DNA from 2 places in the Streptomyces sp. NPDC051582 genome. Region 1 is predicted to be linked to the other one. Evidence: riboswitches for the same ligand, from Rfam matches in the RefSeq annotation. Region 1 holds a riboswitch; the other holds the start of a gene.
The links. A riboswitch is a leader RNA that binds a small molecule or an ion and turns the genes downstream of it on or off. The one in region 1 is predicted to bind ZMP and ZTP.
Positions count from the first base shown of each region.

Region 2: another riboswitch for ZMP and ZTP. It lies ahead of AB0M92_RS35080 (tetrahydrofolate dehydrogenase/cyclohydrolase catalytic domain-containing protein); the one in region 1 lies ahead of glyA (serine hydroxymethyltransferase).

Region 1 covers NZ_JBFAZJ010000001.1:475,627-481,510, forward strand. Annotated here, with positions in the region: gene AB0M92_RS02190 (2'-5' RNA ligase family protein) at 1-48, opposite strand, end outside; gene trpS (tryptophan--tRNA ligase) at 147-1,160, opposite strand; gene glyA (serine hydroxymethyltransferase) at 1,247-2,515, opposite strand; ZMP/ZTP riboswitch at 2,551-2,641, opposite strand; gene rocD (ornithine--oxo-acid transaminase) at 2,800-4,008, shown strand; gene AB0M92_RS02210 (glutathionylspermidine synthase family protein) at 4,062-5,255, opposite strand; gene AB0M92_RS02215 (hypothetical protein) at 5,261-5,533, opposite strand; gene AB0M92_RS02220 (hypothetical protein) at 5,715-5,884, shown strand, end outside.
Region 2 covers NZ_JBFAZJ010000041.1:46,830-52,713, reverse strand. Annotated here, with positions in the region: gene AB0M92_RS35090 (RNA polymerase sigma factor) at 1-1,569, opposite strand, end outside; partial or broken gene AB0M92_RS35085 (SAM-dependent methyltransferase) at 1,796-2,071, opposite strand; ZMP/ZTP riboswitch at 2,151-2,248, shown strand; gene AB0M92_RS35080 (tetrahydrofolate dehydrogenase/cyclohydrolase catalytic domain-containing protein) at 2,358-3,203, shown strand; gene AB0M92_RS35075 (NADH:flavin oxidoreductase/NADH oxidase family protein) at 3,355-4,644, shown strand; gene AB0M92_RS35070 (MAB_1171c family putative transporter) at 4,675-5,865, opposite strand; gene AB0M92_RS35065 (FAD-dependent monooxygenase) at 5,862-5,884, opposite strand, start outside.

The sequences.
Region 1 (5,884 bases):
GTACGGCTCCGGGACCGCGATCGAAACGCCGAGCGTTACGGTCCCCACGTATGTCTCCTCCGTCGTCTGGTGTGTACGGGTTGCGTACGGGTCCTGCCGACCCAGTGTGGGGCCAGCACCCCCCGGATTGCCAGGGCCTCCGTGCCTCAGTGCTTGGCGGGCACCAGACCGAGGCGGTCGTAGGCCTGCGCCAGGGTCTCGGCGGCGACCGCGCGGGCCTTCTCCGCACCCTTGGCCAGGATGGAATCCAGGGTCTCCGGGTCGTCCAGGTACTCCTGGGTGCGCTGCTTGAACGGTGTGACGAAATCGACCATCACGCCGGCCAGGTCCGTCTTGAGCGCGCCGTAGCCCTTGCCCTCGTAGCGGGCTTCGAGGTCCTGGACGGTCTCCCCCGTGAGGGTGGAGTAGATGGTGAGCAGGTTGCTGACGCCGGGCTTGTTCTCGGTGTCGAAGCGGATCACGGCCTCGGTGTCGGTGACCGCGCTCTTGATCTTCTTCTCGGTGGCCTTGGGCTCGTCGAGGAGGTTGATCAGGCCCTTGGGGGAGGACGCGGACTTCGACATCTTGATCGAGGGGTCCTGGAGGTCGTAGATCTTCGCGACCTCCTTGACGATGTGCGCGGCGGGGACCGTGAAGGTCCGGCCGTAGCGCTGGTTGAAGCGCTCGGCCAGGTCGCGCGTCAGCTCGATGTGCTGGCGCTGGTCCTCGCCGACCGGGACGGCGTTCGCCTGGTAGAGCAGGATGTCGGCGACCTGGAGGATCGGGTACGTGAAGAGGCCGACGCTGGCGCTGTTGACGCCGCCCTTGGCCGACTTGTCCTTGAACTGGGTCATCCGGCTGGCCTCGCCGAAACCGGTGATGCAGTTCATGACCCAGCCGAGCTGGGCGTGCTCGGGGACGTGGCTCTGGATGAAGAGCGTGCAGCGGTCCGGGTCGAGGCCGGCGGCGAGCAGCTGGGCCGCGGAGAGGCGGGTATTGGCGCGCAGGTCCTTCGGATCCTGCGGCATGGTGATCGCGTGCAGGTCGACGACCATGTAGAACGCGTCGTGCGTCTCCTGGAGGGCGACGTACTGGCGGATGGCTCCGAGGTAGTTCCCGAGGTGGAACGAGCCGGAGGTGGGCTGGATGCCGGAGAGCGCGCGAGGACGATCAGAAGCCATGGCTTCATTCTCTCAGGTACGACGGCCCCGCCGGTCCGCACCTGTCCGGAAACTCCCCGGGGCCGCGGCCCCGGGGAGGGGACCGGTCAGGAGAGCGGGAGGCCCGGGGCGGGGTGGGCCGCCATGAGGTCGGCGACCTCCGCGCGGATCGCGGCGAGGGCCGGCTCGTCCGACTTCGCGGCGGCGTCGACCGCCCGGGAGATCCACTCCGCCACCACCGGCATGTGGTCCGTCCCCAGGCCCCGCGAGGTCAGCGACGGCGTGCCGATGCGGATGCCCGACGGGTCGAACGGCTTGCGGGGGTCGAACGGGACCGTGTTGTAGTTCACGACGATCCCCGCACGGTCCAGCGCCTTGGCCGCCACCTTGCCCGGCACCCCGCGCGAGGTGAGGTCCATCAGGATCAGGTGGTTGTCCGTACCGCCCGACACCAGGTCGAAGCCGCGCGCCAGCAGGGCCGCCGCCAGCGCCTTCGCGTTGGCGACCACCGCGTGCGCGTACGTCACGAACGAGGGCTGGGCCGCCTCGTGCAGGGCCACCGCGATGCCCGCCGTCGTCTGGTTGTGCGGACCGCCCTGCAGGCCCGGGAAGACCGCCTTGTCGATGGCCTTCGCGTGCTCCTCCTTGCACATCAGCATCGCGCCCCGGGGCCCGCGCAGGGTCTTGTGCGTGGTCGTGGAGACCACGTCCACGTGCCCGACCGGCGAGGGGTGCGCACCGCCCGCGATCAGGCCCGCGATGTGCGCCACGTCGGCGACGAGGACCGAGCCCGCCTCCCGGGCGATCGAGGAGAACGCCTCGAAGTCGATCGTGCGCGGGAGCGCCGTACCGCCACAGAAGATGATCTTCGGGCGCTCCGCCAGCGCGAGCTCGCGCACGGCGTCGTAGTCGATCAGACCGGTCTCGGCGGACACCCCGTACTGCACGCCCCGGAACCAGGACCCCGTCGCCGAGACCCCCCAGCCGTGCGTCAGGTGGCCGCCCATCGGCAGGGCCATGCCCATCACCGTGTCGCCCGGCTTCGCGAAGGCCAGGTACACGGCGAGGTTCGCCGGGGAGCCGGAGTACGGCTGGACGTTGGCGTGGTCCACCCCGAACAGGCCCTTGGCCCGTTCGACGGCCAGCGCCTCGACGCGGTCGATGTTTTGCTGGCCCTCGTAGTAGCGGCGGCCCGGGTAGCCCTCGCTGTACTTGTTCTGCAGCACCGTGCCCGAGGCTTCGAGCACGGCGGCGGACACGTAGTTCTCGCTGGGGATCAGGCGCAGGGTCTGCGCCTGCAGGGACTCCTCGGCCGTGACGTAGGACGCCAGCTCGGGGTCGGTGGCGAGAAGGGCGGGGTGGCGGCTCGCGCTCATGGCGGCTCCTCCGGGGTCGATGTCAGTTCTCGTCCCCGCGAGGCCCAGGCGAGCGGCCCTGTATGCGGTCGTGCGCGCACGACTCCCCCGGAGTTGGTTCTCCGTACGCCAGTCGCCGTGCGTACCGCTCACCTTAGCGGGCGGTCCACAAGAAAGGTTTCCCCGTCCGGTATACGAGCGACGTATAGCCGTATACAAGGTGACGTGACGCAGGTGACGCCACCCCCGTCACCTCCATCGCCTTCGTCACCTCCATCCCGCCCGCACCGACGATCGGAGACCCCGTGTCGACAACTGCTGAAGCCCTGCGCTCCGCCGAGGCGCACAGCGCGCACAACTACCACCCGCTGCCCGTCGTCGTGGCGTCCGCGGAGGGCGCGTGGATGACCGACGTGGAGGGCCGCCGGTTCCTGGACATGCTCGCGGGCTACTCGGCGCTCAACTTCGGCCACGGCAACCGCCGTCTGCTCGACGCGGCCAAGGCGCAGCTGGAGCGGGTCACCCTCACCTCGCGGGCCTTCCACCACGACCGGTTCGCCGACTTCTGCCGCGAACTCGCCGCGCTGTGCGGCAAGGAGATGGTGCTGCCGATGAACACGGGCGCGGAGGCCGTGGAGACGGCGGTGAAGACCGCCCGCAAGTGGGGCTACGAGGTCAAGGGCGTGCCGGACGGGCAGGCCAAGATCGTGGTCGCGGCGAACAACTTCCACGGCCGTACGACGACCATCGTGAGCTTCTCGACGGACCACGAGGCGCGCGACCACTACGGGCCCTACACCCCGGGGTTCGAGATCGTCCCGTACGGGGACCTGACCGCGCTGGAGGCGGCCGTCACGGCGAACACCGTGGCCGTGCTGCTGGAGCCGATCCAGGGCGAGGCCGGGGTGCTGGTGCCGCCGGCCGGCTACATGCAGGGCGTACGGGAGCTCACGCGCGAGCGGAACGTGCTGTTCATGGCGGACGAGATCCAGTCGGGGCTGGGCCGGACCGGCAGGACCTTCGCGTGCGAGCACGAGGACGTCGTGCCGGACGTCTACATCCTCGGCAAGGCGCTCGGCGGCGGCGTGGTCCCGGTCTCGGCCGTGGTCGCCGACCGGGACGTGCTCGGGGTGTTCCGGCCGGGCGAGCACGGCTCCACCTTCGGCGGCAACCCGCTGGCCTGCGCGGTCGCCCTGGAGGTGATCGCGATGCTGCGCTCCGGCGAGTACCAGCAGCACGCCGCCGAGCTCGGCGACCACCTGCACCGGGAGCTGAACCTGCTGGTCGGCGGGGGCGCGGTGACCGCCGTGCGCGGGCGGGGGCTGTGGGCGGGCGTCGACATCGACCCGGCGCACGGCACGGGCCGGCAGATCTCCGAGGCGCTGATGGAGCGGGGGGTGCTGGTCAAGGACACGCACGGGTCGACGATCCGCATCGCGCCCCCGCTGGTGATCGCCAAGGAGGACCTGGACTGGGGCCTGGACCAGCTGCGCGAGGTCCTGGCCGCGGGCTGACGGATCCCGTGCGGGCGCGGTCCGACGGGCCGGCCGCGCCCACGGCGGCGGCGCTACAGGATGACGTGGGGGAGGAAGCGGGCGTACTCGTCCGTGACCGGGCCCGCCGATTCCCGGATGCCCAGGCCTGCGGCCTCCTCCTCGACGACCCAGGCGCCGAGCACCACGCGGTTGCCGTCGAAGTCGGGGAGCGGGGCCAGGCCCTGGAAGACGTACGTCTCCTCCTCGTCCGGAGTGAACGGCTCGGCGCCGCCCGCCGGGTGCAGGGTGACCCCGGCGCCCTCGCGGCCCAGCAGCGGCTTCGCCGCGTACCCGGTGGTGTCGGCGAGCTCGCGCGGGCCGTCCAGGTAGGCGGGCAGCAGATTGGGGTGCTCCGGGAAGAGCTCCCACAGGATCGCCAGCAGCGCCTTGTTGGACAGCAGCATCTTCCACAGCGGCTCGATCCAGGTGGTGCTCCCGGAGCCGCCGCCGTGGTCGTAGGTGCCGAGGACCTGCGGGCCGAAGGCGTCGGTGGCCAGCCATTCCCACGGGTAGAGCTTGAAGCAGCTGCGGATGAAGCCGAGCTTCCGGTCGACGAACCGGCCCGACAGACCGTCCCAGCCGATCTGTTCGACGGACAGCTCCTCGGTCTCCAGGCCCGCCTGCTCGGCGGTCTCCTGCAGGTAGGCGACCGTCATCAGGTCCTCGCCGAGCTCGTCCGTCTCGGAGTGCGCGAAGTGCACCGGGCCGGGCGGCAGCAGTTCCGCCTGGCGGCGCCAGGCCTCGACCAGCCGCTCGTGGAGGGAGTTCCACTGGTCGGCGCCGGGGAAGCGCTCCTCCATCCAGAACCACTGCGGACTGGCCGCCTCCACGAGGGAGGTGGGGGTGTCGGCGTTGTACTCCAGCATCTTGGCCGGCTCGCCGGATCCGTCGTAGCGCAGGTCGAACCGGCCGTAGAGGGAAGGTTGTTCGGCGCGCCGGCGCCAGGACTCGGCGATCAGCGCGGCCAGCTTCGGGTCGGTGATGCCGAGGTCCGCGAAGCGGTCGTGCTCCACGATGTGCGCGGCCGCGGCCAGGCACATGGCGTGCAGCTCCTCGACGACGTTCTCCAGCGCCTCCACCTCGGGGAGCGAGAAGGAGTAGTAAGCGCTCTCGTCCCAGTAGGGCCGCAGGGAGTCGTCGGGGTAGCGGGTGAGGGGGTAGATCAGCCCCTGCTCCTCGACGGTCTTCTGCCAGTCGGGGCGCGGCTCGATGGTGTGGCGCTGCACGGGGCTCAGCCGCCCGACGAGCTCTTGTGGCTGCCGCCGATGCCGCCGCGGGTGACGGCGGACTTGTCGAAGCTGCCGCCGCTGACCCGGTTGTTGCTCGCGGTGGAGCCGCCGTAGTAGTACGAGCCGCGGCCGCCGCTCTTGCACTCCTTGGTGTTCAGCTTCTCCAGGGTGACGCGGTCCGCGCAGCGCTTGTCGGGTTCGTTGCTGCTGCCGCAGGCCACGAGGGCGGCGGCGAGCAGGCCCATGCCGCCGAGGGCGACGCCGCCGGAGCGCATGCGGCGGCGGGTGGTGGCGGTGAGGGGGCCGGTGGTCGTGCCGGTCGTCGTGGTCGTTCTGCTGCCCGTACTGCTGTCGTCCATGGCGGACAGACTAGAACGGGGCGGCGAACCGATGGAATCCGGCCGTCGAAACCCTCTCACGACCTCCATGACCTAGAGTCGATTCGTGCTCCTTGGGATGGTTTGCGCGCTCGGTGCGGCGGTCTGTTTCGGTACGGCGTCGGTGCTCCAGGCGATGGCCGCGCGGGCGGCGGAGCCGGGGACGGGGTCCGGGGTGGACGCGGCGCTCCTGCTGCGGGCGGCCCGGCAATGGCGGTACGTGGCGGGCCTGGGGCTGGACGGGGCCGG
Region 2 (5,884 bases), on a different contig from region 1:
CTGCGAACGCGACGGGTGGCGCAGCTTCGACATGGTCTTGGACTCGATCTGACGGATGCGCTCACGGGTGACCCCGTACACGCGGCCGATCTCGTCCAGGGTCTTCGGCTGGCCGTCGTTCAGGCCGTAACGCATCGAGACGACGCCCGCCTCGCGCTCCGAGAGCGTCCCCAGGATCGACTGGAGCTGCTCCTGGAGGAAGGTGAACGACACCGCGTCGGCCGGCACGACCGCCTCGGAGTCCTCGATGAGGTCACCGAACTCGCTGTCGCCCTCCTCACCCAGCGGGGTGTGCAGGGAGATCGGCTCGCGGCCGTACTTCTGGACCTCGATGACCTTCTCGGGGGTCATGTCGAGTTCCTTGCCCAGCTCCTCCGGAGTGGGCTCCCGGCCGAGGTCCTGGAGCATCTGGCGCTGGACGCGCGCCAGCTTGTTGATGATCTCGACCATGTGGACGGGGATGCGGATCGTGCGCGACTGGTCGGCCATGGCACGCGTGATCGCCTGCCGGATCCACCAGGTCGCGTACGTGGAGAACTTGAAGCCCTTGGTGTAGTCGAACTTCTCCACGGCGCGGATCAGACCGACGTTGCCCTCCTGGATCAGGTCCAGGAAGAGCATGCCGCGGCCGGTGTAGCGCTTGGCCAGCGAGACCACGAGGCGGAGGTTGGCCTCCAGCAGGTGGTTCTTGGCACGACGGCCGTCCTCGACGAGGATCTCCAGCTCGCGCTTGAACGCGGGCTTGTGGTCCTCCTCCTCTTCGAGCTTGTACTCGGAGAAGAGACCCGCCTCGATCCGCTTGGCGAGCTCGACCTCCTGCTCGGCGTTGAGGAGCGGCACCTTGCCGATCAGCTTCAGGTAGTCCTTGACGGGGTCGGCGGTGGCGCCGGCCACCATGACCGTCTGCGCCGGGGCGTCGTCCTCGTCGTCGTCGGACAGGACGAAGCCCTGGGTGCCGCCGGGCTTGGGGGCCTCTTCCTCGACGTCGTCGACGAGGTCCTCGGCGGCCCAGTCCTCACCCTCGGCGGCCGGGGTCTCGCCTTCGTCGGCGTCCTTGGCGCTGGTCTTCTTGGCCGCGGCGGCGGTCTTCTTCACCGCGGTCTTCTTCGCGGCGGTCTTCTTGACCGTCCGCTTCTTCGGCTCGGCGACGGCGTCGGCCGTCACCTCGTCCTCGGTGGCCGCGGCCGGCGAAGCGGATATCGCCGCCGCGGTGGCGGGGGCCGCGCTGGTGGCCGAGGTCTTGCGCGCACCGATGGGGCGCGGCGCGGCGGCCGCCTTCTTGGTCACGGTGCGGGCAGGCGCGGCGGCCGCCTTGCGGGGCTTCTTCGCGGCAGCCTTCGTGGCGGGGGCGGCGCTGACGTGCAGCGCGACACCCTCCTCGTCCAGGACCTGGTTCAGGCTGCGCAGGACCCGCTTCCACTGGTCCACCGGGATGCGGCCGGCCTCGAAGGCCTGGCGCACGTCGTCACCGTTGATGTGACCCTGCTCGCGGCCGCGCTCGACGAGCGCGACGAGGGCCTCCGATTCGGCGATCTCCGGAGGGAACGTACGGGACGGGCTGAGCGACACAAGGAGCCTCTCGTTGCGAACAGATAGGGAGTGGGCGGGACATCTTCGCGCGGACTCGGGAAACAGACCCGAGGGGGGTCTGTATTCCGGGGCCGCGCGAGGACACCTGTCGGTTCATCGCATGCCCGAGTCGATTCGTTACGCGCTGAATTGAGTGACCTGCGCCACGCTGTGGGCGCGCAACCATTCGGCCGTGGATCCGTCCGCGCCCGCGCCCCCTTCTCCGTCAGCCCGTTTTGCGGGCCTCGGTGAGGAAACGGGCGGTGTGCGCCACGAACGGGCCGTCACGTTCGATCTGTTCGTGGAGCTCGCGCAACCGGTCCCGGTACTGCCCGACCGTGAAGCCGGGCACCATCCAGATCACCTTCCGGAGAAAGTAGATCACGGCTCCGACGTCGTGGAACTCCGTACGCAGTCTTTCGGAGCGCAGATCCACCACTTCGAGTCCCGCCCTGCCCGCGCCCGTGACGGCGTCGTCGGGGTGGCGGCTGCGCCGGACCTCCCGCGACCGGTTTGACCTGATCCCGCGGATCGGGGGCCGCCGCGCACCACCGCACATCCGAGCGGGGTCCATTAGAGTGGAGGCGGGCCGTGACTGGCGTTCGGGTGGATCACCACCGGGGAGCGGCCCGGCGTATGTCCGTACGTACGTCTCCTGCCGCGCGCCTGGGCGAACCGCGAACCCCGCGACACGCGAATCCGCGCACCGCGATCCGCAGCGACGCCCAGGAGCCCCGTTGACGACTGCCCAGACCGCCACCGCCACCGCCGTCGGCCCCGCCCGGCTGATGGACGGCACCGCCCTCGCCCGCCGCGTCTCGGAGCGGACCGCCGTTCTCGCGGCGAAGATCACCGAGCGCACCGGCACCGCCCCCTGCCTCGCGACCGTGCTGGTCGGCGAGGACCCGGCGTCCGTGACGTACGTGAAGATGAAGCAGAACCGCTGTGCCAAGGCCGGGATCACCTCCCGCCACGTGGAGCTGCCGGCGTCGACGACGACGCAGGAGCTCGTCGCCGCCCTCACCGCCCTGTCCGAGGACCCGCAGATCAGCGGCATCCTGCTCCAGCACCCGGTCCCGCACCACATCGACGAGCGCGCCGCCTTCGAGGCCATCGCCCCGGGCAAGGACGTCGACGGCGTCACCATGCACTCCTTCGCCGCCATGGGCTTCGGGCTGCCGGGCTTCGTGTCCTGCACCCCCGGCGGCATCATGCGGCTGCTCGCCGAGTACGACGTGGACCTGACCGGCAAGCACGCCGTGGTCGTCGGCCGCAGCGCGATCCTGGGCAAGCCGGCCGGCATGCTGCTGCTGGAGCAGAACGCCACCGTCACCTACTGCCACTCCCGCACCGTGGACCTCCCCTCGATCGTGCGCCAGGCCGACGTGCTGGTCGCCGCCGTGGGCAAGGCCGAGTTCATCCGCGGCGAGGACATCAAGCCCGGCGCCGTCGTCCTGGACGCCGGTTACAACGAGGGCAACGTCGGCGACGTCCACTTCGAGTCGGCCGCCGCCCGCGCCTCGCTGATCACCCCGGTCCCGGGCGGCGTCGGCCCGATGACCATCGCCGTCCTGCTGGAGCAGACCGTGCAGGCGGCCGCCGCACAGGCCGGTCTGGAGCTCGCGGACCTCTGACCGCCGCCCGCGGGGACGCCCCGTACGGATGCGCCCCGGGCCCTCTGCCCGGGGCGCATCCGCGTTCCGGGGGTGTCCGGATTCTTCCGTACGGAGCCTGACGGGCGCCGGGGAGCGGGCGGTATCTTTGCGCCGGGGCGCGGGATGACACGTGCAACACGTTTCCTGGGGGGAACTGCTGATGGACCTGTTCACGCCACTGGAGCTGCCGGGCGGCGCCACCTTGCCCAACCGCCTGGCGAAGGCGGCCATGGAGGAGAGCCTCGCCGGGGCGGGCCAGCTGCCCGACGAGCGCATCGAGCTCCTCTACCGCCGCTGGGCGCGGGGCGGCGCCGGCCTCCTGATCACCGGGAACGTGATGGTCGACCGGCGGGCGCTGACCGCCCCGGGCACCATCGTCCTCGATGCCCACTCCCCGCTCGACCCCTTCCGCCGCTGGGCCGAGGCGGCCTCCGGTGGCGGCGGCCGGGTCTGGATGCAGATCAACCACCCCGGCCGGCAGGTCGGCTCCGAGATGCCCGGCACGGCCTGGGCGCCGTCCGACATCGGGGTGAGCCTCGGCAAGCACACCAAGCGCTTCGCCCGCCCCACCGCGATGACCGAGGCCGACATCGAGGCCACCGTCGCCCGGTTCGCGGTCACCGCCCGGCGGGCCGAGGAGGCGGGCTTCGACGGGGTGCAGATCCACGCCGCCCACGGCTATCTGATCAGCCAGTTCCTCTCCCCGCTGGTCAACCGGCGCACCGACCGCTGGGGCGGCAGCCCGGAGAACCGGGTCCGGCTGCTGACCGAGGTCGTCCGGTCCGTCCGCGCGCAGGTCGGCCCCGGCTTCGCCGTCGGCGTCAAGCTCAACACCGCCGACTTCCAGCGCGGCGGCTTCGACACGGAGGACGCCGCGCAGGTCCTCGCCGCCCTCGACGGCCTCGGCGTCGACCTGGTCGAACTGTCCGGCGGCAGCGTCGAGAGTCCCGCCACCCTGGGCCGCACCGCCGACCTGCGGACCCTCGAACGGGAGGCGTACTTCCTCTCCTTCGCCGAGGGGTTCCTGGACGCGGCCACGATGCCGCTGATGCTGACCGGCGGGATAGCCCGCCAGGAGACCGCGCGCAAGGTCCTGGCGCGCGGGGTCTCCGTCGTCGGGCTCGCCTCCGCGCTGGCGTTCCGCCCCGACCTGCCGGCCCGCTGGCGCGCCGGGGAGGACGTACGGGTGACCGTGGAGCGGCTGGGGTGGAAGGACCGGGACCTGGCCGGGGCGGGGCTGCTGGCCTTCGTACGGTTCCAGCTGCACCGGCTGGCCCGCGGCCTGGAACCGCGCCCGAAGGCCTCCCCGCGGGCCGCGTTCGCCCTCGACCAGCTCCAGCACTGGCGCCGGGTGCGGGCGTACGGGGCCTGGCTCGCCCGCAATCCCGAGCCCGAGGACGTCCACGCCCTCGTGGGCTGAGACCGGCCGCCGGCGCCCCGGCCGGGCCGTTCAGAGCGGGGCCGGCTCCCTTCGTACGGCCGCCACGATCGGGGAGGTGCGGAACTCCCGGGCCAGCGCGGCCAGCGGCCGGGAATCCAGCCGGTACGGCTCGGACAGGCCCTGGTCGGCCGCGGCCGCGCGGTCGGCGGCCTCGGCGGCGACGGCCGCCTCCCGGCGCCGGCAGGCAGCGGCGAGCATGGCCGCGTCCGCCACGAGCGAAGCCCTCGCGGGGCACAGGCCCTGGCCGAGGGCGGTCTCGTACGCCGCTTCCCGTACGGCCGGATCGAACCAGCGGGCCAGCGCCAGGATCCCGTCGTCGATCACCGATTCGCGGTGGATCAGCCGGATCCCGATCGGCGACCACCAGGTCAGCGGCACCGTCGTCACGCTCGACGCGGCGAAGCCGTGCAGCGCCTTCCACAGCGGGTGCAGTCGCCGGTACCGGCTGAAGTCCCGCCAGGCCGCCGAGCCGCCGACCAGCGGGACGATGAACCCCGAGCCCACCATCAGGGCCGCGGCGGAGGCGAACGGCGGGGCCACGTAGGTGGAGAGCCCGTCCCAGTCGCGGCCCGCCCAGCGGGCTCCCACCGCGGCCCACTTCGCCACCAGGTAGCCCAGGTCCAGCGCCCCGCCGAGCACGATCAGGGCCAGCCCGGTGCGCAGCGGGCGCAGCGAGGGGCGTACGCGCAGCAGCCACTTCCAGCACAGCAGGGTCAGGGTCGAACTGCCGACGGTGTGCGCGAGCAGGTAGCAGACGATCATCTCGCGCAACCAGGGCGTGTTGGCGTAGTACGTGTCCAGGTCGCGCAGGCGCTCCACGGGCGCGTCACCGATCGCGAACAGGAGGACGATGAGGAGGGTGACGGCGCCGAACACGGCCACCGTCAGCCGGGTCGCCCGCCGTACCACGGCCGGCGGGCCGCCGCCCCACTGCAGGACCAGGACGATGCACGAGCCCGAGAAGGCGGTCAGCACGCTGTACACCAGGGGTGCCGAGAAGTTGACGATCCCGGTGAGCCGGTTGACCGTGGAGATCGTCGGCGGGGCCGCCAGGAACATGACCATGCAGCCGACGACGAGCAGGGTGCACACCGCCCGCATGAGCGGCTGGTCCCAGCCCCGGCGCAGGGTCGGCGCCTTGATCAGCAGCGCCAGGATCATCACCGACCCGGGAACGTAGAGGATGAGACCGTCGTTCATCGCGCCTGACCGACGGGAC